3 regions of the Pseudofrankia coriaricola genome follow, and region 1 is predicted to be linked to each of the others. Evidence: riboswitches for the same ligand, from Rfam matches in the RefSeq annotation. Region 1 holds a riboswitch; each other region holds the start of a gene.
The links. Region 1 has a riboswitch for cobalamin ahead of bluB (5,6-dimethylbenzimidazole synthase). Riboswitches for the same ligand answer to the same signal wherever they lie in the genome.

Region 1 (3,915 bases):
TTGCCCAACCTCCGGGTTGTCTGCGGTAACAAGGTGGCCGCGCAGTGTCGCAACGGCCCGCGACAGATGGGCGGCGACGGTTCCCGGGGCGATCCCGAGCACCTTGGCCGTGGTGCCGGTGTCGAGGTCGAGGAAGACCCGGTACGCGATCACTTCCCGCTGCCGCCGCGGCAGTTGACGCAGCACGGCCAGCAGTTGGGGGTCCAGACCGGGGTCACTGACCGTGCTGGCCGCGACGTCGGGAACACCGTCCAGCGCTACTTCCCGTCGCCGCCGACGCCACCACGAGACCCGGGTGTTGAGCGCCGTACGCACGATCCATGCGCGCGGCGCCGGATGGCGGCTGACTTTCGGCCACGCCATCCAGGCCCGAGTGAACGCCTCGGCGACCAGGTCCTCGGCCAGCTGCCGATCAGCCACGCTCGCCAAGACTGCCCGCAGGCATGCGTCCTGGCTGGCTTGGTAGAACTCCCTGAACTCCAGCTGCTTCACACCCCCTATACGCCGCAGCGCCTCGATCCGCTTACCTGAGACTCGGACTCGGACTCCGTGACGCGGGCTTCTTTCGCGGGACAACGACCGCCTCGCCGCACTGCGCCAGCAGACCGATGCCTGGCACCACGGCATGCGCGGCCGACCCACCTGGTGGCGCAGCGGCGACGGACGTGGTGTACGGGATGTGATCGACCAGTGACTTGCTGGAGTAGCGGTCCGCGAACTGGGACGGCCACCGCGTGATCCTCTTCGAGAACCGACCAAAGAACTCGAAGACGGAGGAACACTGCGATGGCCGTGCGACCGACTGTGCCCGACGCGGAACTCGTCGGCAAGGAACTGATGATGGCGAGTCCGGATCTGCTGGGCGCGCTGGTGAAAAGGTTCGCGGATTCCCTGATGTCCGCGGAGGCGGACGCGCTGTGCGGAGCGGAATACGGTGAGATCTCGCCCGATCGGGTGAATCGTCGCAACGGTTACCGGAGCCGGGAGTGGGACACCCGGGCTCCCCGACCTGCGTCGGGTCGAGTTCGAGCTACCTGTGGGCCTGCCCCGTCGGCATCGACTGGTTCGTCATGCTCGCCGACACCGTTGACACCGACACCGTGGGGAAGGTCTTCCGTGCCGTCTACGCCCAGCCCCTCACCCCGCACCAGCTCACCCGGCTCTGGCCGGCTGGCCCCCGTATCGGCGGACCCGGCGCCCCTGCGACTCCTGAACGGCCGGCCATACGGATGAGGAGCTAATTCTCCACGAGGGCCTCGTTGGAGTACGTCCTGTCGAACAGGACATCGTTGGTGTGAATCGTGTCGTAGTATTCGCGCACGGACTGAATCGTGCTGCCGCGCACTTCGACGACAAAGCAGATCCGGTTGTCGTACGTCTTTCCGGCCGGCGACACCCCGCGCACCTCGGCTTCGACGACGACCCGATCTCCTTCCGCTGTTCCACTGGTGATGGTCATTTCTATCCCAGCCGGCATGACCGTTCCTACCAAGCCGAGCAGATCGACGAGCTTCTGCTTGGTGTATGTGCCCGCCAGCGGGATGTGCTCCGGCTTTCCGGACACCAACCACGTAGCCTTCTCGTCCATCAGGTCCATGGCGGCTTTGATGCGCCCCACCGACAGGTTCTCGAAGAAACTGAACACCATGTTCTTGTTTGCCGTCGTACTCAACCGCACTCCTTGTTGATCTTCGGCACGATTTGCCGCTAGCTCGATGACAAGCGGCCATGCTAACCCGCGGTCGGCGACGGCCCAGAGCTTCGCCGACCGGCAGCCGAGCTGACAGGCCCCGCCCGGAGTTCCGTGGCAGCCAGCGTGGCAGCCAAGCCGGTGGACGACGGCGGACGATCGGGGGACGCCGGCCAAACCGGGATCATCGGGCTCTGGTGTGGGCCTCGTCCAGACCGGCCAACGAGCCCGGCGGCGGGCACCAGGCCCTGATAGCGTGCACGGCGGCATCGTTTGCGGGGTGCCCCGGGTGACCGGGGAGAATCGGGAAGCCGGTGGAAGTCCGGCACGGGCCCGCCGCGGTAACCGGGGAGTCCCCGTCCACGCGCTCAGCGCGGCCACTGGACCTAACAGTCCGGGAAGGCGGACGGTCGGCGTCGATCCGGGAGTCCGAAGACCGGCCCCGCGCGGGTGCCGCCCTGGGGCGGCCGGACAGCGGGAGCCTGCCATGCCTACGCATCTGTACGACGTGATCCACCAGCGCCGCGACGTGCGCGGCCAGTTCACTGGCGCGCCGATCCCCAGCGAGATCCTCGAGCGGGTGCTCGAGGCCGCACACGCCGCGCCGAGTGTCGGACTCAGCCAGCCCTGGGACTTCATCCTCGTCACCGACCGGCGCACACGGCGGGCCTTTCACGCCCACGTTCGGTGCGAGCGGGAGGTCTTCGCCGCGTCGCTTGCCGAACAACGGGCCGCCCGCTTCAGCCGGATAAAGATCGACGGGGTGATGGAGTCGTCCCTGTCGCTGGTCGTGACCTACGACCAGCGACGCGGGGCGCCGGCGGTCCTGGGCCGACACGCCATCGCCGACGCAGGTCTTTACTCCGTCTGCCTGGCGATCCAGAACCTGTGGCTCGCGGCCACGGCCGAGGGTCTCGGCGTGGGATGGGTCTCCTTCTACCGGGAAGCGTTCGTCCGCGACCTGCTCGCCATCCCCGCGGACATCCGACCCGTCGCGTGGCTGTGCCTCGGACCGGTAACCCACCACGAATCCATCCCCGACCTCGAGCGCCACGGCTGGGCGAACCGGCGCCCGCTTCGCCAGGCGGTCCACCAGGAACGCTGGCATCCGACCGCCGACGACAACGACTGCGACTCGTCGAGAGCGCCGTCGACGTAGAAGTGGAAGAAGGCGTTGACGTACTTCAGCGGCACGCTCGCCTCCATCTCGGCGCGCGTCTCCTCGTCGGTCAACTCACTGTTGAGCCGAACAGCTTTCCGATGCTGTAGGTGGCTGCCGCTGCGGCCAGGATGATAGCCAGCTGGCGCAGCGCCCCACGCCTCATCGAGTGATCGCTGGAGCGGGCGATGCCGGCCCCGACGAGGATGCTGGCGATGGCGGTCAGGGCGATGGACACGGATACGGCGGGGACGCCGCGCAGGAACCACCAGGGCGCGAGCGGTATGAGGGCTCCCCCGGCGAAGTAGGCGAGCGATGTGGTCGCGGCGGTCAGTGGCGAGCCGAGCCCGGCGGGACTGATGCCAAACACGATCTGAGCGGTGAAGGCAAGAAACCGCTCCTCGTCCAGCGCGAGCTCTGCTGGCGCGGATTGCGCGGTTGCCCGGGCGAATCCCGCGGCCTCTAGGCGTGATGAGAGCTCGTCGAGCATCAATCGTGGGTTACGCGTGACCAGTTGCCGGATCTTGACAAGCAGGCCACCGTAGAGTTCGGCCTGACTGCGTACGGAGACCCATTCACCCGCAGCCATCGACAGCGCGCCGGCGAGCAGGCTGGCGAACCCGGCCAGACGGACGGTGCCGGGCGACGCGTGCGCGCCGGCCATGCCCAGAATGAGGCAGATGTTGGTGACGAGGCCGTCGTTAATGCCCAGCACCGCGGCTCGCGCGCCGCCACGCGCGACCCGGGCTACCTGGTCAGCAAGATCGGCTGCATCGAATGCCGGATCGGTGGGCCGACTCGCGGCGGTCGTGCGCAGCGGCCACGCCGGTCGGTGTGCTCGATACGCTCGGTGGCCGGCGGGCAGGAACGGAACGACCCCCGCGGGCACGTCCTCACTCATGCCCGGCCCAGCTCGGCGAGAGTGGACAGTACAGAGACGGCATGCTCCTGGACACCGGCGACGACATATGTCTTGCGGACGACGCCATCGGGATCGACCAGGTATGACACTCGAAGCGGAAAGGCGGCGTACTGGTCGTCTGGGTCCCGCTCGACCGCGAACAGG
Region 2 (3,915 bases), on a different contig from region 1:
GCTGCTTTCGGATGTGGACCACAGCGTGGGGCGCCTGTTCGCGGTCGAGCGGGACCCAGACGACCAGTACGCCGCCTTTCCGCTTCGAGTGTCATACCTGGTCGATCCCGATGGCGTCGTCCGCAAGACATATGTCGTCGCCGGTGTCCAGGAGCATGCCGTCTCTGTACTGTCCACTCTCGCCGAGCTGGGCCGGGCATGAGTGAGGACGTGCCCGCGGGGGTCGTTCCGTTCCTGCCCGCCGGCCACCGAGCGTATCGAGCACACCGACCGGCGTGGCCGCTGCGCACGACCGCCGCGAGTCGGCCCACCGATCCGGCATTCGATGCAGCCGATCTTGCTGACCAGGTAGCCCGGGTCGCGCGTGGCGGCGCGCGAGCCGCGGTGCTGGGCATTAACGACGGCCTCGTCACCAACATCTGCCTCATTCTGGGCATGGCCGGCGCGCACGCGTCGCCCGGCACCGTCCGTCTGGCCGGGTTCGCCAGCCTGCTCGCCGGCGCGCTGTCGATGGCTGCGGGTGAATGGGTCTCCGTACGCAGTCAGGCCGAACTCTACGGTGGCCTGCTTGTCAAGATCCGGCAACTGGTCACGCGTAACCCACGATTGATGCTCGACGAGCTCTCATCACGCCTAGAGGCCGCGGGATTCGCCCGGGCAACCGCGCAATCCGCGCCAGCAGAGCTCGCGCTGGACGAGGAGCGGTTTCTTGCCTTCACCGCTCAGATCGTGTTTGGCATCAGTCCCGCCGGGCTCGGCTCGCCACTGACCGCCGCGACCACATCGCTCGCCTACTTCGCCGGGGGAGCCCTCATACCGCTCGCGCCCTGGTGGTTCCTGCGCGGCGTCCCCGCCGTATCCGTGTCCATCGCCCTGACCGCCATCGCCAGCATCCTCGTCGGGGCCGGCATCGCCCGCTCCAGCGATCACTCGATGAGGCGTGGGGCGCTGCGCCAGCTGGCTATCATCCTGGCCGCAGCGGCAGCCACCTACAGCATCGGAAAGCTGTTCGGCTCAACAGTGAGTTGACCGACGAGGAGACGCGCGCCGAGATGGAGGCGAGCGTGCCGCTGAAGTACGTCAACGCCTTCTTCCACTTCTACGTCGACGGCGCTCTCGACGAGTCGCAGTCGTTGTCGTCGGCGGTCGGATGCCAGCGTTCCTGGTGGACCGCCTGGCGAAGCGGGCGCCGGTTCGCCCAGCCGTGGCGCTCGAGGTCGGGGATGGATTCGTGGTGGGTTACCGGTCCGAGGCACAGCCACGCGACGGGTCGGATGTCCGCGGGGATGGCGAGCAGGTCGCGGACGAACGCTTCCCGGTAGAAGGAGACCCATCCCACGCCGAGACCCTCGGCCGTGGCCGCGAGCCACAGGTTCTGGATCGCCAGGCAGACGGAGTAAAGACCTGCGTCGGCGATGGCGTGTCGGCCCAGGACCGCCGGCGCCCCGCGTCGCTGGTCGTAGGTCACGACCAGCGACAGGGACGACTCCATCACCCCGTCGATCTTTATCCGGCTGAAGCGGGCGGCCCGTTGTTCGGCAAGCGACGCGGCGAAGACCTCCCGCTCGCACCGAACGTGGGCGTGAAAGGCCCGCCGTGTGCGCCGGTCGGTGACGAGGATGAAGTCCCAGGGCTGGCTGAGTCCGACACTCGGCGCGGCGTGTGCGGCCTCGAGCACCCGCTCGAGGATCTCGCTGGGGATCGGCGCGCCAGTGAACTGGCCGCGCACGTCGCGGCGCTGGTGGATCACGTCGTACAGATGCGTAGGCATGGCAGGCTCCCGCTGTCCGGCCGCCCCAGGGCGGCACCCGCGCGGGGCCGGTCTTCGGACTCCCGGATCGACGCCGACCGTCCGCCTTCCCGGACTGTTAGGTCCAGTGGCCGCGCTGAGCGCGTGGACGGGGACTCCCCGGTTACCGCGGCGGGCCCGTGCCGGACTTCCACCGGCTTCCCGATTCTCCCCGGTCACCCGGGGCACCCCGCAAACGATGCCGCCGTGCACGCTATCAGGGCCTGGTGCCCGCCGCCGGGCTCGTTGGCCGGTCTGGACGAGGCCCACACCAGAGCCCGATGATCCCGGTTTGGCCGGCGTCCCCCGATCGTCCGCCGTCGTCCACCGGCTTGGCTGCCACGCTGGCTGCCACGGAACTCCGGGCGGGGCCTGTCAGCTCGGCTGCCGGTCGGCGAAGCTCTGGGCCGTCGCCGACCGCGGGTTAGCATGGCCGCTTGTCATCGAGCTAGCGGCAAATCGTGCCGAAGATCAACAAGGAGTGCGGTTGAGTACGACGGCAAACAAGAACATGGTGTTCAGTTTCTTCGAGAACCTGTCGGTGGGGCGCATCAAAGCCGCCATGGACCTGATGGACGAGAAGGCTACGTGGTTGGTGTCCGGAAAGCCGGAGCACATCCCGCTGGCGGGCACATACACCAAGCAGAAGCTCGTCGATCTGCTCGGCTTGGTAGGAACGGTCATGCCGGCTGGGATAGAAATGACCATCACCAGTGGAACAGCGGAAGGAGATCGGGTCGTCGTCGAAGCCGAGGTGCGCGGGGTGTCGCCGGCCGGAAAGACGTACGACAACCGGATCTGCTTTGTCGTCGAAGTGCGCGGCAGCACGATTCAGTCCGTGCGCGAATACTACGACACGATTCACACCAACGATGTCCTGTTCGACAGGACGTACTCCAACGAGGCCCTCGTGGAGAATTAGCTCCTCATCCGTATGGCCGGCCGTTCAGGAGTCGCAGGGGCGCCGGGTCCGCCGATACGGGGGCCAGCCGGCCAGAGCCGGGTGAGCTGGTGCGGGGTGAGGGGCTGGGCGTAGACGGCACGGAAGACCTTCCCCACGGTGTCGGTGTCAACGGTGTCGGCGAGCATGACGAACCAGTCGATGCCGACGGGGCAGGCCCACAGGTAGCTCGAACTCGACCCGACGCAGGTCGGGGAGCCCGGGTGTCCCACTCCCGGCTCCGGTAACCGTTGCGACGATTCACCCGATCGGGCGAGATCTCACCGTATTCCGCTCCGCACAGCGCGTCCGCCTCCGCGGACATCAGGGAATCCGCGAACCTTTTCACCAGCGCGCCCAGCAGATCCGGACTCGCCATCATCAGTTCCTTGCCGACGAGTTCCGCGTCGGGCACAGTCGGTCGCACGGCCATCGCAGTGTTCCTCCGTCTTCGAGTTCTTTGGTCGGTTCTCGAAGAGGATCACGCGGTGGCCGTCCCAGTTCGCGGACCGCTACTCCAGCAAGTCACTGGTCGATCACATCCCGTACACCACGTCCGTCGCCGCTGCGCCACCAGGTGGGTCGGCCGCGCATGCCGTGGTGCCAGGCATCGGTCTGCTGGCGCAGTGCGGCGAGGCGGTCGTTGTCCCGCGAAAGAAGCCCGCGTCACGGAGTCCGAGTCCGAGTCTCAGGTAAGCGGATCGAGGCGCTGCGGCGTATAGGGGGTGTGAAGCAGCTGGAGTTCAGGGAGTTCTACCAAGCCAGCCAGGACGCATGCCTGCGGGCAGTCTTGGCGAGCGTGGCTGATCGGCAGCTGGCCGAGGACCTGGTCGCCGAGGCGTTCACTCGGGCCTGGATGGCGTGGCCGAAAGTCAGCCGCCATCCGGCGCCGCGCGCATGGATCGTGCGTACGGCGCTCAACACCCGGGTCTCGTGGTGGCGTCGGCGGCGACGGGAAGTAGCGCTGGACGGTGTTCCCGACGTCGCGGCCAGCACGGTCAGTGACCCCGGTCTGGACCCCCAACTGCTGGCCGTGCTGCGTCAACTGCCGCGGCGGCAGCGGGAAGTGATCGCGTACCGGGTCTTCCTCGACCTCGACACCGGCACCACGGCCAAGGTGCTCGGGATCGCCCCGGGAACCGTCGCCGCCCATCTGTCGCGGGCCGTTGCGACACTGCGCGGCCAC
Region 3 (3,915 bases), on a different contig from region 1:
CACGCGTCGCCCGGCACCGTCCGTCTGGCCGGGTTCGCCAGCCTGCTCGCCGGCGCGCTGTCGATGGCTGCGGGTGAATGGGTCTCCGTACGCAGTCAGGCCGAACTCTACGGTGGCCTGCTTGTCAAGATCCGGCAACTGGTCACGCGTAACCCACGATTGATGCTCGACGAGCTCTCATCACGCCTAGAGGCCGCGGGATTCGCCCGGGCAACCGCGCAATCCGCGCCAGCAGAGCTCGCGCTGGACGAGGAGCGGTTTCTTGCCTTCACCGCTCAGATCGTGTTTGGCATCAGTCCCGCCGGGCTCGGCTCGCCACTGACCGCCGCGACCACATCGCTCGCCTACTTCGCCGGGGGAGCCCTCATACCGCTCGCGCCCTGGTGGTTCCTGCGCGGCGTCCCCGCCGTATCCGTGTCCATCGCCCTGACCGCCATCGCCAGCATCCTCGTCGGGGCCGGCATCGCCCGCTCCAGCGATCACTCGATGAGGCGTGGGGCGCTGCGCCAGCTGGCTATCATCCTGGCCGCAGCGGCAGCCACCTACAGCATCGGAAAGCTGTTCGGCTCAACAGTGAGTTGACCGACGAGGAGACGCGCGCCGAGATGGAGGCGAGCGTGCCGCTGAAGTACGTCAACGCCTTCTTCCACTTCTACGTCGACGGCGCTCTCGACGAGTCGCAGTCGTTGTCGTCGGCGGTCGGATGCCAGCGTTCCTGGTGGACCGCCTGGCGAAGCGGGCGCCGGTTCGCCCAGCCGTGGCGCTCGAGGTCGGGGATGGATTCGTGGTGGGTTACCGGTCCGAGGCACAGCCACGCGACGGGTCGGATGTCCGCGGGGATGGCGAGCAGGTCGCGGACGAACGCTTCCCGGTAGAAGGAGACCCATCCCACGCCGAGACCCTCGGCCGTGGCCGCGAGCCACAGGTTCTGGATCGCCAGGCAGACGGAGTAAAGACCTGCGTCGGCGATGGCGTGTCGGCCCAGGACCGCCGGCGCCCCGCGTCGCTGGTCGTAGGTCACGACCAGCGACAGGGACGACTCCATCACCCCGTCGATCTTTATCCGGCTGAAGCGGGCGGCCCGTTGTTCGGCAAGCGACGCGGCGAAGACCTCCCGCTCGCACCGAACGTGGGCGTGAAAGGCCCGCCGTGTGCGCCGGTCGGTGACGAGGATGAAGTCCCAGGGCTGGCTGAGTCCGACACTCGGCGCGGCGTGTGCGGCCTCGAGCACCCGCTCGAGGATCTCGCTGGGGATCGGCGCGCCAGTGAACTGGCCGCGCACGTCGCGGCGCTGGTGGATCACGTCGTACAGATGCGTAGGCATGGCAGGCTCCCGCTGTCCGGCCGCCCCAGGGCGGCACCCGCGCGGGGCCGGTCTTCGGACTCCCGGATCGACGCCGACCGTCCGCCTTCCCGGACTGTTAGGTCCAGTGGCCGCGCTGAGCGCGTGGACGGGGACTCCCCGGTTACCGCGGCGGGCCCGTGCCGGACTTCCACCGGCTTCCCGATTCTCCCCGGTCACCCGGGGCACCCCGCAAACGATGCCGCCGTGCACGCTATCAGGGCCTGGTGCCCGCCGCCGGGCTCGTTGGCCGGTCTGGACGAGGCCCACACCAGAGCCCGATGATCCCGGTTTGGCCGGCGTCCCCCGATCGTCCGCCGTCGTCCACCGGCTTGGCTGCCACGCTGGCTGCCACGGAACTCCGGGCGGGGCCTGTCAGCTCGGCTGCCGGTCGGCGAAGCTCTGGGCCGTCGCCGACCGCGGGTTAGCATGGCCGCTTGTCATCGAGCTAGCGGCAAATCGTGCCGAAGATCAACAAGGAGTGCGGTTGAGTACGACGGCAAACAAGAACATGGTGTTCAGTTTCTTCGAGAACCTGTCGGTGGGGCGCATCAAAGCCGCCATGGACCTGATGGACGAGAAGGCTACGTGGTTGGTGTCCGGAAAGCCGGAGCACATCCCGCTGGCGGGCACATACACCAAGCAGAAGCTCGTCGATCTGCTCGGCTTGGTAGGAACGGTCATGCCGGCTGGGATAGAAATGACCATCACCAGTGGAACAGCGGAAGGAGATCGGGTCGTCGTCGAAGCCGAGGTGCGCGGGGTGTCGCCGGCCGGAAAGACGTACGACAACCGGATCTGCTTTGTCGTCGAAGTGCGCGGCAGCACGATTCAGTCCGTGCGCGAATACTACGACACGATTCACACCAACGATGTCCTGTTCGACAGGACGTACTCCAACGAGGCCCTCGTGGAGAATTAGCTCCTCATCCGTATGGCCGGCCGTTCAGGAGTCGCAGGGGCGCCGGGTCCGCCGATACGGGGGCCAGCCGGCCAGAGCCGGGTGAGCTGGTGCGGGGTGAGGGGCTGGGCGTAGACGGCACGGAAGACCTTCCCCACGGTGTCGGTGTCAACGGTGTCGGCGAGCATGACGAACCAGTCGATGCCGACGGGGCAGGCCCACAGGTAGCTCGAACTCGACCCGACGCAGGTCGGGGAGCCCGGGTGTCCCACTCCCGGCTCCGGTAACCGTTGCGACGATTCACCCGATCGGGCGAGATCTCACCGTATTCCGCTCCGCACAGCGCGTCCGCCTCCGCGGACATCAGGGAATCCGCGAACCTTTTCACCAGCGCGCCCAGCAGATCCGGACTCGCCATCATCAGTTCCTTGCCGACGAGTTCCGCGTCGGGCACAGTCGGTCGCACGGCCATCGCAGTGTTCCTCCGTCTTCGAGTTCTTTGGTCGGTTCTCGAAGAGGATCACGCGGTGGCCGTCCCAGTTCGCGGACCGCTACTCCAGCAAGTCACTGGTCGATCACATCCCGTACACCACGTCCGTCGCCGCTGCGCCACCAGGTGGGTCGGCCGCGCATGCCGTGGTGCCAGGCATCGGTCTGCTGGCGCAGTGCGGCGAGGCGGTCGTTGTCCCGCGAAAGAAGCCCGCGTCACGGAGTCCGAGTCCGAGTCTCAGGTAAGCGGATCGAGGCGCTGCGGCGTATAGGGGGTGTGAAGCAGCTGGAGTTCAGGGAGTTCTACCAAGCCAGCCAGGACGCATGCCTGCGGGCAGTCTTGGCGAGCGTGGCTGATCGGCAGCTGGCCGAGGACCTGGTCGCCGAGGCGTTCACTCGGGCCTGGATGGCGTGGCCGAAAGTCAGCCGCCATCCGGCGCCGCGCGCATGGATCGTGCGTACGGCGCTCAACACCCGGGTCTCGTGGTGGCGTCGGCGGCGACGGGAAGTAGCGCTGGACGGTGTTCCCGACGTCGCGGCCAGCACGGTCAGTGACCCCGGTCTGGACCCCCAACTGCTGGCCGTGCTGCGTCAACTGCCGCGGCGGCAGCGGGAAGTGATCGCGTACCGGGTCTTCCTCGACCTCGACACCGGCACCACGGCCAAGGTGCTCGGGATCGCCCCGGGAACCGTCGCCGCCCATCTGTCGCGGGCCGTTGCGACACTGCGCGGCCACCTTGTTACCGCAGACAACCCGGAGGTTGGGCAATGAGCGACCGCGACATGGACGTACTGGACGCGCTGAAGGATTCGCTGGACGGCATCACCATGGACACCCCGGTCGAGCAGATCGAGGCCGCGGGCCGGGCGCGCCGGCGTCGGCGCCGCATCGTGGGCATGACGGCGGGCGTCGCGGCAGCCGCGGGGCTTGCGCTCGGCGTCCCGATGTACGGCAGCCCGTCGACCGCGCCGCCGACGGCGGGCGACAGCACCGGGGCGGGCGCCGTGCACATCCGTACGGTGGCATACACCGTGGACACCGTGAGCGACGGCACGGTTCATGTGACGTGGGACAAGGAGATGTACATCAAGGACCACGCGGGCCTGGAGGCCGCGCTGCGCCAGGCCGGATTCCCGGTGCTCATCAAGGAGGGCGAGTTCTGCAAGGGCCCGCAGGACGACG

Region 2: it holds a riboswitch for cobalamin, as region 1 does, so the genes downstream of both, bluB (5,6-dimethylbenzimidazole synthase) here and bluB (5,6-dimethylbenzimidazole synthase) in region 1, are expected to answer to the same signal.
Region 3: it holds a riboswitch for cobalamin, as region 1 does, so the genes downstream of both, bluB (5,6-dimethylbenzimidazole synthase) here and bluB (5,6-dimethylbenzimidazole synthase) in region 1, are expected to answer to the same signal.

What each region holds. Positions count from the first base shown of each region.
Region 1 covers NZ_JASNFO010000044.1:7,262-11,176, reverse strand. Annotated here, with positions in the region: gene QOZ89_RS23565 (sigma-70 family RNA polymerase sigma factor) at 1-492, opposite strand, end outside; gene QOZ89_RS23570 (hypothetical protein) at 1-1, opposite strand, end outside; partial or broken gene QOZ89_RS23560 (transposase) at 787-1,002, shown strand; gene QOZ89_RS23555 (hypothetical protein) at 987-1,241, shown strand; gene QOZ89_RS23550 (nuclear transport factor 2 family protein) at 1,238-1,672, opposite strand; cobalamin riboswitch at 1,952-2,149, shown strand; gene bluB (5,6-dimethylbenzimidazole synthase) at 2,178-2,849, shown strand; gene QOZ89_RS23540 (VIT1/CCC1 transporter family protein) at 2,920-3,750, opposite strand; gene QOZ89_RS23535 (peroxiredoxin) at 3,747-3,915, opposite strand, start outside.
Region 2 covers NZ_JASNFO010000117.1:36,864-40,778, forward strand. Annotated here, with positions in the region: gene QOZ89_RS41920 (peroxiredoxin) at 1-202, shown strand, start outside; gene QOZ89_RS41925 (VIT1/CCC1 transporter family protein) at 199-1,029, shown strand; gene bluB (5,6-dimethylbenzimidazole synthase) at 1,100-1,771, opposite strand; cobalamin riboswitch at 1,800-1,997, opposite strand; gene QOZ89_RS41935 (nuclear transport factor 2 family protein) at 2,277-2,711, shown strand; gene QOZ89_RS41940 (hypothetical protein) at 2,708-2,962, opposite strand; partial or broken gene QOZ89_RS41945 (transposase) at 2,947-3,162, opposite strand; gene QOZ89_RS41950 (sigma-70 family RNA polymerase sigma factor) at 3,457-3,915, shown strand, end outside.
Region 3 covers NZ_JASNFO010000038.1:80,623-84,537, reverse strand. Annotated here, with positions in the region: gene QOZ89_RS20765 (VIT1/CCC1 transporter family protein) at 1-582, shown strand, start outside; gene bluB (5,6-dimethylbenzimidazole synthase) at 653-1,324, opposite strand; cobalamin riboswitch at 1,353-1,550, opposite strand; gene QOZ89_RS20755 (nuclear transport factor 2 family protein) at 1,830-2,264, shown strand; gene QOZ89_RS20750 (hypothetical protein) at 2,261-2,515, opposite strand; partial or broken gene QOZ89_RS20745 (transposase) at 2,500-2,715, opposite strand; gene QOZ89_RS20740 (sigma-70 family RNA polymerase sigma factor) at 3,010-3,504, shown strand; gene QOZ89_RS20735 (hypothetical protein) at 3,501-3,915, shown strand, end outside.